Regions from separate parts of the Ferrigenium sp. UT5 genome, predicted to be linked through region 2. Evidence: riboswitches for the same ligand, from Rfam matches in the RefSeq annotation. Region 2 holds a riboswitch; the other holds the start of a gene.
The links. Region 2 has a riboswitch for S-adenosylmethionine ahead of ACKTSJ_RS04015 (O-succinylhomoserine sulfhydrylase). Riboswitches for the same ligand answer to the same signal wherever they lie in the genome.
Positions count from the first base shown of each region.

Region 1: it holds a riboswitch for S-adenosylmethionine, as region 2 does, so the genes downstream of both, ACKTSJ_RS02130 (homoserine O-acetyltransferase) here and ACKTSJ_RS04015 (O-succinylhomoserine sulfhydrylase) in region 2, are expected to answer to the same signal.

Region 1 covers NZ_BAAFRY010000004.1:22,249-27,987, reverse strand. The annotation lists gene ACKTSJ_RS02145 (glycosyltransferase family 2 protein) at 52-921, opposite strand; gene ACKTSJ_RS02140 (AmpG family muropeptide MFS transporter) at 918-2,177, opposite strand; gene metW (methionine biosynthesis protein MetW) at 2,174-2,776, opposite strand; gene ACKTSJ_RS02130 (homoserine O-acetyltransferase) at 2,773-3,906, opposite strand; SAM riboswitch at 3,945-4,019, opposite strand; gene fur (ferric iron uptake transcriptional regulator) at 4,079-4,504, opposite strand; gene ACKTSJ_RS02120 (cupredoxin domain-containing protein) at 4,605-4,916, shown strand; gene ACKTSJ_RS02115 (FTR1 family protein) at 4,942-5,739, shown strand, end outside.
Region 2 covers NZ_BAAFRY010000007.1:45,668-51,406, forward strand. The annotation lists gene ACKTSJ_RS04010 (CIA30 family protein) at 1-4, shown strand, start outside; gene ACKTSJ_RS04015 (O-succinylhomoserine sulfhydrylase) at 91-1,260, opposite strand; SAM riboswitch at 1,321-1,394, opposite strand; gene purF (amidophosphoribosyltransferase) at 1,422-2,948, opposite strand; gene ACKTSJ_RS04025 (CvpA family protein) at 2,982-3,461, opposite strand; gene ACKTSJ_RS04030 (SPOR domain-containing protein) at 3,468-4,085, opposite strand; gene folC (bifunctional tetrahydrofolate synthase/dihydrofolate synthase) at 4,104-5,417, opposite strand; gene ACKTSJ_RS04040 (hypothetical protein) at 5,434-5,739, opposite strand, start outside.

The DNA.
Region 1 (5,739 bases), on a different contig from region 2:
GCAGCGAAAGCAGGGAATCACCACACGCACCGGAACAGCGTGATTTCCCCATCATGTGCATGTCCAGAACGGAGGCAAGCCCAGCATGCGCCGGCCCCAGTCAAGTGCTTTTCGTGCTACCCGCTCGCCCAGTAATTTCCATATGATTAACCGCAGATACACCCGCACCGCCGCCATCAGCCAGAACCGTCCCGGCAAATAGTGGCCATGCATCCGCTGCGCGCGCCTGACCTCGCGCAATTGCCGCAGGGAATTTGCCGGTGTGCTGCTGATGCCGCCTTGTCGCATTGCGACCGTGATGATGTCCGGCATAAAAAAGGCATCGGCCTCGTTCAGTTCGCGCAGCAGCAATTCATAATCGCCTGCAATGCGGAAGGTTTCATCAAATTGGCCATGCCGCTCAAAAATGCTGCGCCGGTGCATTGCGCCCGGATGGGGAATGCACATGATCTGCCTGAAGCGCCCTTTTATTTTTTCCCACGGCGCTCCAACCGGGTAAAGCGTAACGCCTTCATTGTTAAGCAGCATGATTCGACCGTAGGCCACGCGGATGTCAGAGGGCAGTGTTTCCAGTTGTGCAGCCTCCCGCTCCAGCACCCGTCCATCCCAAAAATAATCGTCTGCGCCCAGAAAGCATATCCACTCGCCTTGTGCCCGTGCCAAGCCCTTGTTCCAGGCGTTATAGATCCCGCGGTCCGGCTCTGAAATCCAGGTTCGGATTTGCTCCCGGTTGGCCTCCAGCAGATCGACCGTGCCATCGGTAGAGCCGCCATCGATAACAATCAGCTCCTTGTTGGGATACGTTTGCCGCGCCACACTGTCAATACAGTGCTGCAAGGTTTTCTTGTTGTTAAGGGCCGCAATGATAATGGTAATAAGGGGAGGCGTCATGCCCACTGGATTCAGGTGACGATGCATCATATCTGCACACCGTTTCCGGCTTCACCCCACGGCGCAACCTTCAGCAACAACACCATTCCCGGTATCGCCAGCACCGCACACAACAAAAAGAACATCGTCCACCCCATGGATTCCACCAGCCAGCCCGTCGCCGCGTTGGCGAAGGTGCGCGGGATGGCCATCAGGCTGGTGAACAGGGCGAACTGGGTGGCGGTGTAGGCGGGGTGGGTAGTGCGGGCGATGAAGGCGACGAAGGCGACGGTGCCTAAACCTACACCCAACGCTTCGAGGCCGATCACGATGGCGAGCTGGGCGCGCTCGGCGACGCCGATGGTGTCGAAGTGGCCGTGCGAGGCAAGCCAGGCAAAGCCGAAGATGGACACGATCTGCACCACGCCGAACAGCCACAGCGCGCGGTTGATGCCGATCTTCACCATCCACAGTCCGCCCAGCAGGCCGCCGATAATCGACGGCCACAGGCCGGCATTCTTGGCGATCAGGCCGATGTCGGTCTTGGAAAAACCCATGTCCAGATAGAACGGTGTCGCCAGCGCAGTGCACATGCTGTCGCCCAGCTTGTAGAACAGCAGGAACGCCAGTACCAGCAGCGCGCTGTTCCAGCCCTTGCGGGTGATGAATTCATGGAACGGTTCGACCACAGCCTCGCGCAGGGTCTTGGGCGGCGTGGCGCGGTGCGGTTCGCTCACCATCAGCGTCATGGCGATGCCGGGCAGCATGAACAGCGCGGTGATGATGAACACCGTGCTCCACGGCAAAAAGTCGGCAAGGATCAGCGACAGCGAACCCGGCACCAGTCCGGCGATGCGGTAGGCGTTGACGTGGATGGCGTTGCCCAAGCCGAGTTCGACATCACTCAACAATTCGCGCCGGTAGGCATCCAGCACGATGTCCTGGGTGGCGCTCAACACCGCCAGCAGAGTAGCGATCCAGGCGATGGCGACCAGGTCGCTGCCCGGCGAGAAGCCGCCCATGACAGCGATGGTCACCAGCAGGCCGATCTGCGTCAGCAGCATCCAGCCGCGTCGCCGCCCCAGCACCGGCACGACATACCGATCGAGGAACGGCGACCAGATGAACTTCCACGTGTAGGGGAACTGGATCAGCGCGAACAGGCCGATGGTCTTCAGGTCCACCTGCTCGCTGCGCAACCACGCCGGCACCAGATTGAACAGCAGAAACAGCGGCAAGCCGGAAGCAAAACCCGTGAACACGCATATCAACATGCGTTTGGTGAACAACTGTTGCCAGACGCTCATGCCTCGCGCTTGAAGCGATACACCGCCACGCTGCCGCGCAGGTTAGGCAGCAGGTTGACGTCGCCGCGCTCGTTCATCACATGACGACCCAGGATGCGGATATGCAGGTGGTCGCACAGCAGCTCGAAATCGTTCAAGGTGCACAGGTGCACATTGGGCGTGTCATACCACTGGTAAGGCAACTGTCTCGACACCGGCATGTGGCCGTTGATGATCTGCAAGCGGTTCTTCCAGTAGCCGAAGTTCGGAAAGCTGATGATGCCTTCACGCCCGACTCTGACGATCTCGTTCATCAAGGTCTCGGTATGGCGCGTGGCTTGCAGCGTCTGCGACAGGATGACGCAATCGAAAGAGGCGCTCTCGAAGTCCGCCAGTCCGTGATCCAGATCGTTCTGGATCACATTCACGCCGTTGGCGATGCAGGCGGCGATATTGGCGGCGGCGATCTCCACGCCGTAGCCGCGCACCGCGCGCGTTTCGCGCAGGTAGCGCAGCAGACTGCCGTCGCCGCAACCCAGGTCGAGCACGGATGAGCCTTGCGGAACCCAGGCGGCGATGGCGGCCAAATCGGGACGGGATTGGATGATGGCCGGACTCATGCTGCGCACTCCCTTGCCACGTTTTCCAGGTAGTTTCGCACCACGGTGAAGTATTGCGGCGCGTCCATCAGGAAGGAATCGTGGCCGTGCTGCGAAGCGATTTCGGCATAGCTGACGTCGCGCTTGTTGTGCAGCAGGGCGCGCACGATCTCGCGCGAGCGCTCCGGCGAGAAGCGCCAGTCGCTGGAAAACGACAGCACCAGGAAACCGGCGCGGATCGGCGCGAAGGCAGCCGCCAGATTGTTCCCGGCATGCCGCGCCGGGTCGAAGTAATCCAGTGCCTTGGTCATCAGCAGATAGGTGTTGGCGTCGAAGTAGGCGGCGAACTTGTCGCCCTGATAGCGCAGGTAGGACTCGACCTCGAACTCGATGTCGTACCCGTACTGGTATTCGCCCGAACGCAACCCGCGCCCGAACTTGCCGGCCATCGCGTCATCGGAAAGATAGGTGATATGTCCCAGCATGCGGGCCAGGCGCAGCCCGCGCGTCGGGACCACGCCATGCTGGTAGAAGTCGCCGCCGTGAAAATCGGGATCGGTCAGGATGGCGTTGCGTGCCACGTCGTTGAAGGCGATGTTCTCGGTGGTCAGGCGCGGCGCGGTGGCGATCGCCAGCACGTGGCGCACCCGCTCCGGGAAGGAGATCGCCCACTGCATCGCCTGCATGCCGCCCAGGCTGCCCCCCATCACGGCGGCGAACTGGCGGATGCCAAGCCGGTCGGCCAGTTGCGCCTGCGAGGCGACCCAGTCTTCCACGGTCACCATCGGAAAACTCGAACCGTAGGGTTGGCCGATGGCGGGATCGATACTGGATGGCCCGGTCGAGCCGTGGCAGCCGCCGAGATTATTCAGTCCGATGACGAAGAACTGGTCGGTATCCACCGGCTTGCCCGGACCGATCATGTTGTCCCACCAGCCGACATTTTTTTCGTCATCCGCGTAAATCCCGGCGACATGATGATGTCCCGACAGCGCGTGACAGACGAGGATGGCATTCGATTTATCGGCATTCAGCGTGCCATAGGTCTCATAGACCAGCTCGAATTGCGGCAATACGGCACCGCTCCTGCAGGCAAGAGGGGTATCAAAAAGGGCGCGCTGCGCCTTGACAATGCCGACCGAAGTACTCAAAGCCACTCCAAATGAAAAACCCGCGCAGCTTTTAGCCAGAGCGGGTTACCTCGCTTTAGCTGGAATGTTTAACGTGCCCCGCAAGCTGAACTCAAATCGGCACGGAACGAAGTTTCCGTGTTTTATGAAATGCTGTCAATGTGTTCCGGGCGGCATTCTTTAGCGGTTTCCTTTAGCGTTTATGCGGGCATTTCTTTTTATTGCAATCCGCGTAGATGTGAAGCGAGTGGTCATGGATGGTGAAGCCGAGTTCGGTGGCAACTTTTTCCTGACGCGCTTCAATGGTCTTATCGTAGAACTCCTCGACATGGCCGCATTGCAGACAAACGATGTGATCGTGATGTTCGCCCTTGTTCAGTTCAAACACCGACTTGCCGCCTTCGAAATGGTGCCGCACCAGTATTCCGGCCTGCTCGAACTGGGTCAGCACGCGGTACACCGTTGCCAAGCCCACGTCATCCCCGCTGCTGAGCAACTGCTTATAAACGTCTTCCGCGCTCACATGGCGTTCTTTGCTGTTTTCAAACAGCTCCAGCATCTTAAGCCGTGGCAGGGTGGATTTGAGACCGGCACTCTTGAGGTGTTCAGGCTGGTGCATATCGTTACCTCCCGCTTAGTTCGAAGAATTATGCCGGAAACTGGTTGCAATTACAAATGAGAACAATTATCATTAGCATTAAATTACCGAGGAGATTGCCTTGAAACGCTTGCTGCTTGTCACCCTACTCTTTCCATTCACCGCGCACGCGGCCAACTATATGCTGACAATTAAAGACCATCAATTCCAGCCGACCGAGCTCACGGTTCCGTCCGGCACGAAGATCAAGCTCCTGATCGAGAATCAGGATGCCACGCCGGAGGAATTCGACAGCCATTCGCTGAACCGGGAAAAAGTGATCGCCGGACACGGCACCGCCACGATTTACATCGGCCCGCTTGCCCCAGGGCGTTACCCGTTCACCGGAGAATTTCACGAAACCACCGCCCAAGGCGTCATCGTCGCCCAATAGTCCAATAAAACACACGGAGAGCGCCATGTTTGGAACCGCAATCATTGTTTTTCGGGAAATACTGGAAGCCTCCATCATCATCGGGATTCTCGCTGCCGCGACGCGCAACATTCCCGGCAGCAGACGCTGGCTGGCCGCCGGGCTGCTGGCGGGGCTGGTGGGTTCCGGCGTGGTCGCTGCGTCTACCGACGCGATCGGATCGCTGGCCAGCGGCATCGGCCAGGAGATTTTTAACGCCATCGTGCTCGGCATCGCGGTGCTGATGCTGGCATGGCACAACATCTGGATGTCGTCGCATGGTGCCGCGCTGGCGGCCAACGCACGCCGGGTGGGCGGTGCCATTCGCGACGGCAACCGCGAGGGTTCGGTGCTATTGGTCATCGTCGGACTGGCCGTGCTCAGAGAGGGATCGGAAACCGTGCTGTTCCTCTACGGCATCGCCGCCTCGGGCGATGGCGGGCAGTCCTCAATGATACTCGGCGGCATGGTCGGCATGCTGCTCGGCATCGCGGTCGGCTACACGATTTATGCCGGGCTTCTGCGCGTGCCGATGCGCTGGTTTTTTGCCGCAACCGGCGTATTGGTGTTGCTACTGGCGGCCGGCATGGCCTCGCAGGCCGCGCATTTCCTGATCCAGGCCGACTTGCTGCCCAGCCTCGCCGCCCCTCTGTGGGACACCTCGGCGGCACTGCCGGAAAACGGACTGCCCGGCATGTTGCTACACAGCCTGATCGGCTATGACTCGCATCCAGCCGGCATGCAATTAGTGTTTTACGTCACCGCATTGGTCGTCATCGCCAGCGGCATGAAATGGGCTAAACGC
Region 2 (5,739 bases):
ATGAAGCGCAAAATCCAGAGCTTTGTTTGAGGCGTCGCCGCTCTATCTCAGATAGCAGCGCCTAAATTATTGTCTTGTTTTTTGCGCCCACTAAAGGCCGCGCGCCAGATCGTTCTGAATGTCCACCACCGCCTCCAGCCCGACCGCGATGCGGATCAAGCCGTCGGTGATGCCGGCCGCCGCGCGCGCTTCCGGCGAGATGCGCGCATGGGTGGTGGTCGCCGGATGGGTGATGGTGGTCTTGGTGTCTCCGAGGTTAGCGGTGATGGACAACAGTTTGGTGTTATCGATCACCCGCCACGCCGCTTCCTTGCCGCCCTTCACCTCGAACGCCACGATGCCGCCACCGGTCTTCTGCTGCTTCATCGCAAGCTGATGTTGCGGATGCGACGGCAAGCCGGGATAGAACACGCGCGCCACGTTCGGCTGTTGCTCCAGCCATTGCGCGAGTTGCAAGGCATTGGCGCTGTGCGCGTCCATGCGCAGCTTGAGCGTCTCCAGCCCCTTCAGGAACACCCAGGCGTTGAACGCGCTCATGGTCGGCCCGGCGGTGCGCAGAAAGCCGTACACCGGCTCCATCAGTTTCTTGCTGCCCAGCACCGCGCCGCCCAGCACGCGCCCCTGTCCGTCGATGTATTTGGTGGCGGAATGGATGACGATGTCCGCGCCCAGCTCCAGCGGGCGTTGCAGGATGGGCGTGCAGAAACAGTTGTCCACCGCCAGCAGCGCGCCGCATTTCTTGGCCACCGCCGCGATGGCGGCAATGTCGGAGATCTCGGTCAGCGGATTGGACGGCGTCTCCAGGAAAAACAGTTTCGTGTTCGGCCGCACCGCCGCCTGCCATTCTGCGACATCGGTTGCCGAGACGTAACTCGTCTCCACACCGAACTTCTTGAAGTAGTTGTTGAACAGGTTGATGGTCGAACCGAACAGGCTGCGCGAGGCGACGATGTGATCACCTGCCTTCAGCAAGCCCATGCAACAGGACAGGATGGCAGACATGCCGCTTGAGGTCGCCACGCACTGCTCCGCCCCTTCCAGCGCGGCCAACCGTTCCTCGAACATGCTGGTCGTGGGATTGGTGAAGCGCGCGTAGATGTTGCCCGGCTCTTCACCGATGAAGCGCCGGGCCGCCTGTGCGGCGTTGTCAAAAGTGAAACTCGAAGTCAGGAACATCGCCTCACCATGTTCCATGAAAGGGGTTTGCACGCGCCCCGCCCTGACGGCCAAAGTTTCAAGCTGGTATTCGGAATCAGACATCATCACCTCCCGCGCGGCAGATCGCGCGCGCAACAAAAAACCCGGAAAGCTTGGCGCCAAACCGGGTTCTCCCCGCTTTAGCTGTATTTGTAATGCGCCCGCAAGCTGTTCCTCAAATCGGCGCAGGCGAAAAGTAGCACTTCCCGCCGCAAACCGTCAACTCACATCGACGACGCGCTCATCACCAGATCCAGTTCCATCTGCTCGTCGTCCGTTGTCGCTTCCTTGCCATGGCCGTTGCGCGCGGCCTCGACGTGATCCAGATACTCCGCGGTGATGTCGCCGGTGATGTAACAGCCGTCGAAACAGGATGCGTCAAAAACGGTTACGTCGGGATTCGCTTTGCTCACGGCCGCCTTGAGATCGTCCAGATCCTGATAGATCAGGCGATCGGCGCCGATTTCCTGGCCGATCTGCTCGTCGCTGCGGCCGGTCGCGATCAGTTCCTGCCGCGTCGGCATGTCGATGCCGTACACATTGGGGAATTTCACCGGCGGCGCGGCGGAAGCGAAAAAGACCTTGCGCGCGCCGGCATCGCGCGCCATCTGCACGATCTCGCGGCTGGTGGTGCCGCGCACGATGGAGTCGTCCACCAGCAGCACGTTCTTGTCCTTGAATTCGATGCCGATGGCATTCAGTTTCTGGCGCACGGATTTCTTGCGCATCGTCTGCCCCGGCATGATGAAAGTCCGTCCGATATAGCGGTTCTTGACGAAACCTTCGCGGAAAGGAATTCCCAGATGGTTGGCCAGTTGCAACGCGCTCGGGCGGCTGGAATCCGGAATCGGGATCACCACGTCGATATCGTGATCCGGCCATTCGCGACGGATCTTTTCCGCCAGATACTCGCCCATGAACAAGCGCGTGGCATAGACCGAGATTCCATCCATCACCGAGTCCGGCCGGGCGAAATAGACGTATTCGAAGATGCAGGGATTGAGGCGGGGATGCTCGGCGCATTGCTGGCTGTGGAAATTTGCCTCAAGGTCGATGAACACCGCTTCTCCCGGCGCGATGTCGCGCAGGAACTTGAAACCCAGCGTATCCAGCGCCACCGATTCGGATGCGACCAGATACTCGACCCCGTCGGCCGCCGGATTGCGGCCGACCACCAGCGGACGGATACCGTGCGGATCGCGGAAGGCGAGCAGGCCATAGCCCGCAATCATCGCCACCACCGCATAGGCGCCCTGGCAACGGCGATGCACGCCGGACACGGCGGCGAATATCTTCTGCGGGTCGAGCTTGAAGCCGGTGGCCTTTTCCTGCAGTTCGTGCGCCAGCACGTTCAGCAGCACTTCGGAATCAGAACCGGTGTTGATGTGGCGCAAGTCCTGCTGGTACATGGCGCGCCGCAACTCATCCGTGTTGGTGAGATTGCCGTTGTGCCCGAGCACGATGCCGAACGGCGAATTGACGTAAAACGGTTGCGCCTCATTGTGATCGACCGCCGAACCTGCGGTCGGATAGCGCACATGCGCGATACCGGCATTGCCCTTGAGCGCGCGCATGTTGCGGGTACGGAACACGTCTCGCACCAAGCCGTTTCCCTTGTGCAGATTGAAAGTCCGCCCCTCCAGCGTGGCGATGCCCGCAGCATCCTGCCCCCGATGCTGCAACACCTGCAAACCGTCATACAACAACTGGTTCACCGGTGTATTCGCCACCACCCCAAGAATCCCGCACATGGTCGTTCCCGTTATTTCGTATCGTTGATCGGACTATTTCGGCGCCACATTTTCCGGCACGAAATCTTTGGCGTACAGCGCCGCCTGTTGCAACGGTTTGCTGGTCCAGGCATTCTTCCACCAGGCTTGCTGGGGTATTTGGGTCAGCCCCGCCAGCCATACCAGCGCAAGCACCACCAGGATGCCGCGCATCGCCCCGAACATTGCGCCGAACTTGCCGTCCATTCCGCCCAGTCCGGCAAATTTTGCCAGTTTCGACAGGAACCAGGCAAACACCGCCCCCACGATCAGCACCACGATGAACACCAGCGCAAAAGCGGTCGCCGAACGGAGGCTGTCCGCACCGATTGCCTGCGGAATATACGGGGTCACCTGCGCCGAGAACGTGCGCGCCACGACATAGGCGGCCACCCAGCCGAGCAGCGAAAAAAGCTCATACATGAATCCGCGCCACCAGCCGAGCAAGGCCGACAGGATCAGGATGGCGACAACCGCAATATCAAAAATCGTCATGGATGCCTATTCCAGATTGAGCACGTTCGGATGCAAACCGATGGCTTCAAGCTTGGCACGCACCTTGTCCGCCGCCGCCTTGCCGGGATAGCTCCCGACCCGCACCCGCACCATGCTGCCGACTTGCTCGGTGTAAACCGGATAACCGCGTTGCTTGAGGTTCGCCGCCATTTGTTTGGCCGCATCCGCCTTGGAATACGCACCGACCTGAACCACCCAGCCGGCGCGTTGGCTGGCCGGCTTGGCGGGTGCGGCAGGCACCTGCTTCACGACCGGTTTTGCTTCCGGCTTCGGCAGCGGTTTCTCCACCGGCTGCGCCATCGGCATCTCAGCAACGACCGGCGCGGGTACGGGTTCGACCGCGACTACAGGTAAGGGGGCGGGAACGGCATCAGCCGCCGTTGCTTCAACTTTTTGCGGCGCACTTTCCGCCGCCGGCAGCGGCGCCGCTTTTTCCGGGATGCGCAGTTCGATATCCTGCTTCACCGTTGCGCCCGGGTCGGCATCGAAAATCATCGGCAGGAAGATCACCACCGCAAGCATCAGGGCAATCGCCCCGATCAAACGGCGTCTGGCCTGGCGTTGCAAGTTAAATTCGTCGTCGGTCCTGATCTGTTTTGCCATCTTGGAAATCGGGGGAACTCATGCACCGCGCACCCCGCGCACACGCATGACTTCCGCTACCGTATAGAATGATCCGAGGGCGGCGATTCTATCATTTTCGCCCGCGCGATTGCTCGCCTCTTGCAGCGCTTCCGCCAAGGAGGCGCACACCACGATCTCACCGCGTATGCCGCTTTCTGCCATTACCCGCGCCAGTTCGTCCGAGGTGGCACCGCGCGGCGCATCGATCCCGGCAACCAGCCAGACATCGATCTGCGCATCCAGCGCACGCACCACCCCCGCCATATCCTTGTCTTTCAGCATGGCGAATACCGCAAAAGTCCTGGCCGGCGGCAGATTGGCCAGATTCTGCGCCAGCGCGCGCGCCGCCTGCGGGTTGTGCGCCACATCGAGGATCAGTTGCGGCCTGCCCGGCACGAACTGGAAGCGCCCCGCCAGCTCGACTTCGGTGAGCCCGCGCCGCACCGCAGCCATGCTCACCGGCAATCGGACCTGCAAGACATCCAGCGCGGCCAGCACCGCACTGGCGTTGTGCAACTGGAACGCACCGCGCAGAGCCGGAAGCGGCAAGGCGCTGCGCCCCCCGTCCTTGCCGAAGTAGTCCCACTGTCCCTGATGCGGCCTGAAACCGAATTCACTGCCGAGGCACCACAGTTCCGCGCCGATGTTGCTCGCATGCGCACGCAAAGCCTGTGGCACATCCGTATCAGCACAGATCGCCACTCTGCCTGGGCGAAAAATGCCCGCCTTCTCGAAAGCAATCTGCTCACGCGTGTCGCCCAGATAATCCACGTGATCGATATCCACGCCGGTCACCACCGCGACATCGGCATCGAACACGTTCACCGCATCCAGCCTGCCGCCCAGCCCGACTTCGAGGATGGCGATATCCACCTTGTGGGAGAGGAAACACTGCATGGCCGCCAGCGTGCCGAATTCGAAATAAGTGAGCGGAATCTGTAGGTCGGGATTCATCCCGACATCGCCTTGTCGGGTTGAAACCCGACCTACACGCGCCCGCTCGATCGCCGCGAACGAAGCACACAACTCCGCATCGCTCGCCTGTCGCTTGGCGATGCGCACGCGTTCGTTGTAATGCAGCAGATGCGGCGAAGTGTAGCAGCCGACCTTGTAGCCGGCGGCATGCAGGATGGCTTCCAGCATCGCGCACACCGAGCCCTTGCCGTTGGTACCGCCGACGATGATGAGGGGGAAATCAGGATCGAGGTTCAGCCGCTGCTTGACCTGTGCCACGCGCTCCAGACCGAGCGCGATGGTTTTGGGGTGCAGGGATTCGAGGTAGGTCAGCCAGCCGGCTAATGTATTGGGCATTTCTGTGAGTCTGGGATTACAACTGTACCCCGAACTTGCGCAATACCGGCAACATGACCAAGTAGCAAACGACAGTGGCCGAAACGGAAATCCCGAGACCAAGCCAGAATCCGAAACCCAGCCTGAGGAGCAGCGGCAGCAACAGAAACAAAACCAGCGATGGCAACACCAGCCAGAAGATTTGTCCCGAAAGTTCGGCGATCTGTGCAGGGGCCACGCCGTCAAAATGCATCCAGATGAATGCCAGCAGCGAGGTGAGCGGCAAGGCGGCAAGCAGTGCAGCAAACCCGGTACTGCGCTTGGCGATTTCGGCAATCGCCAC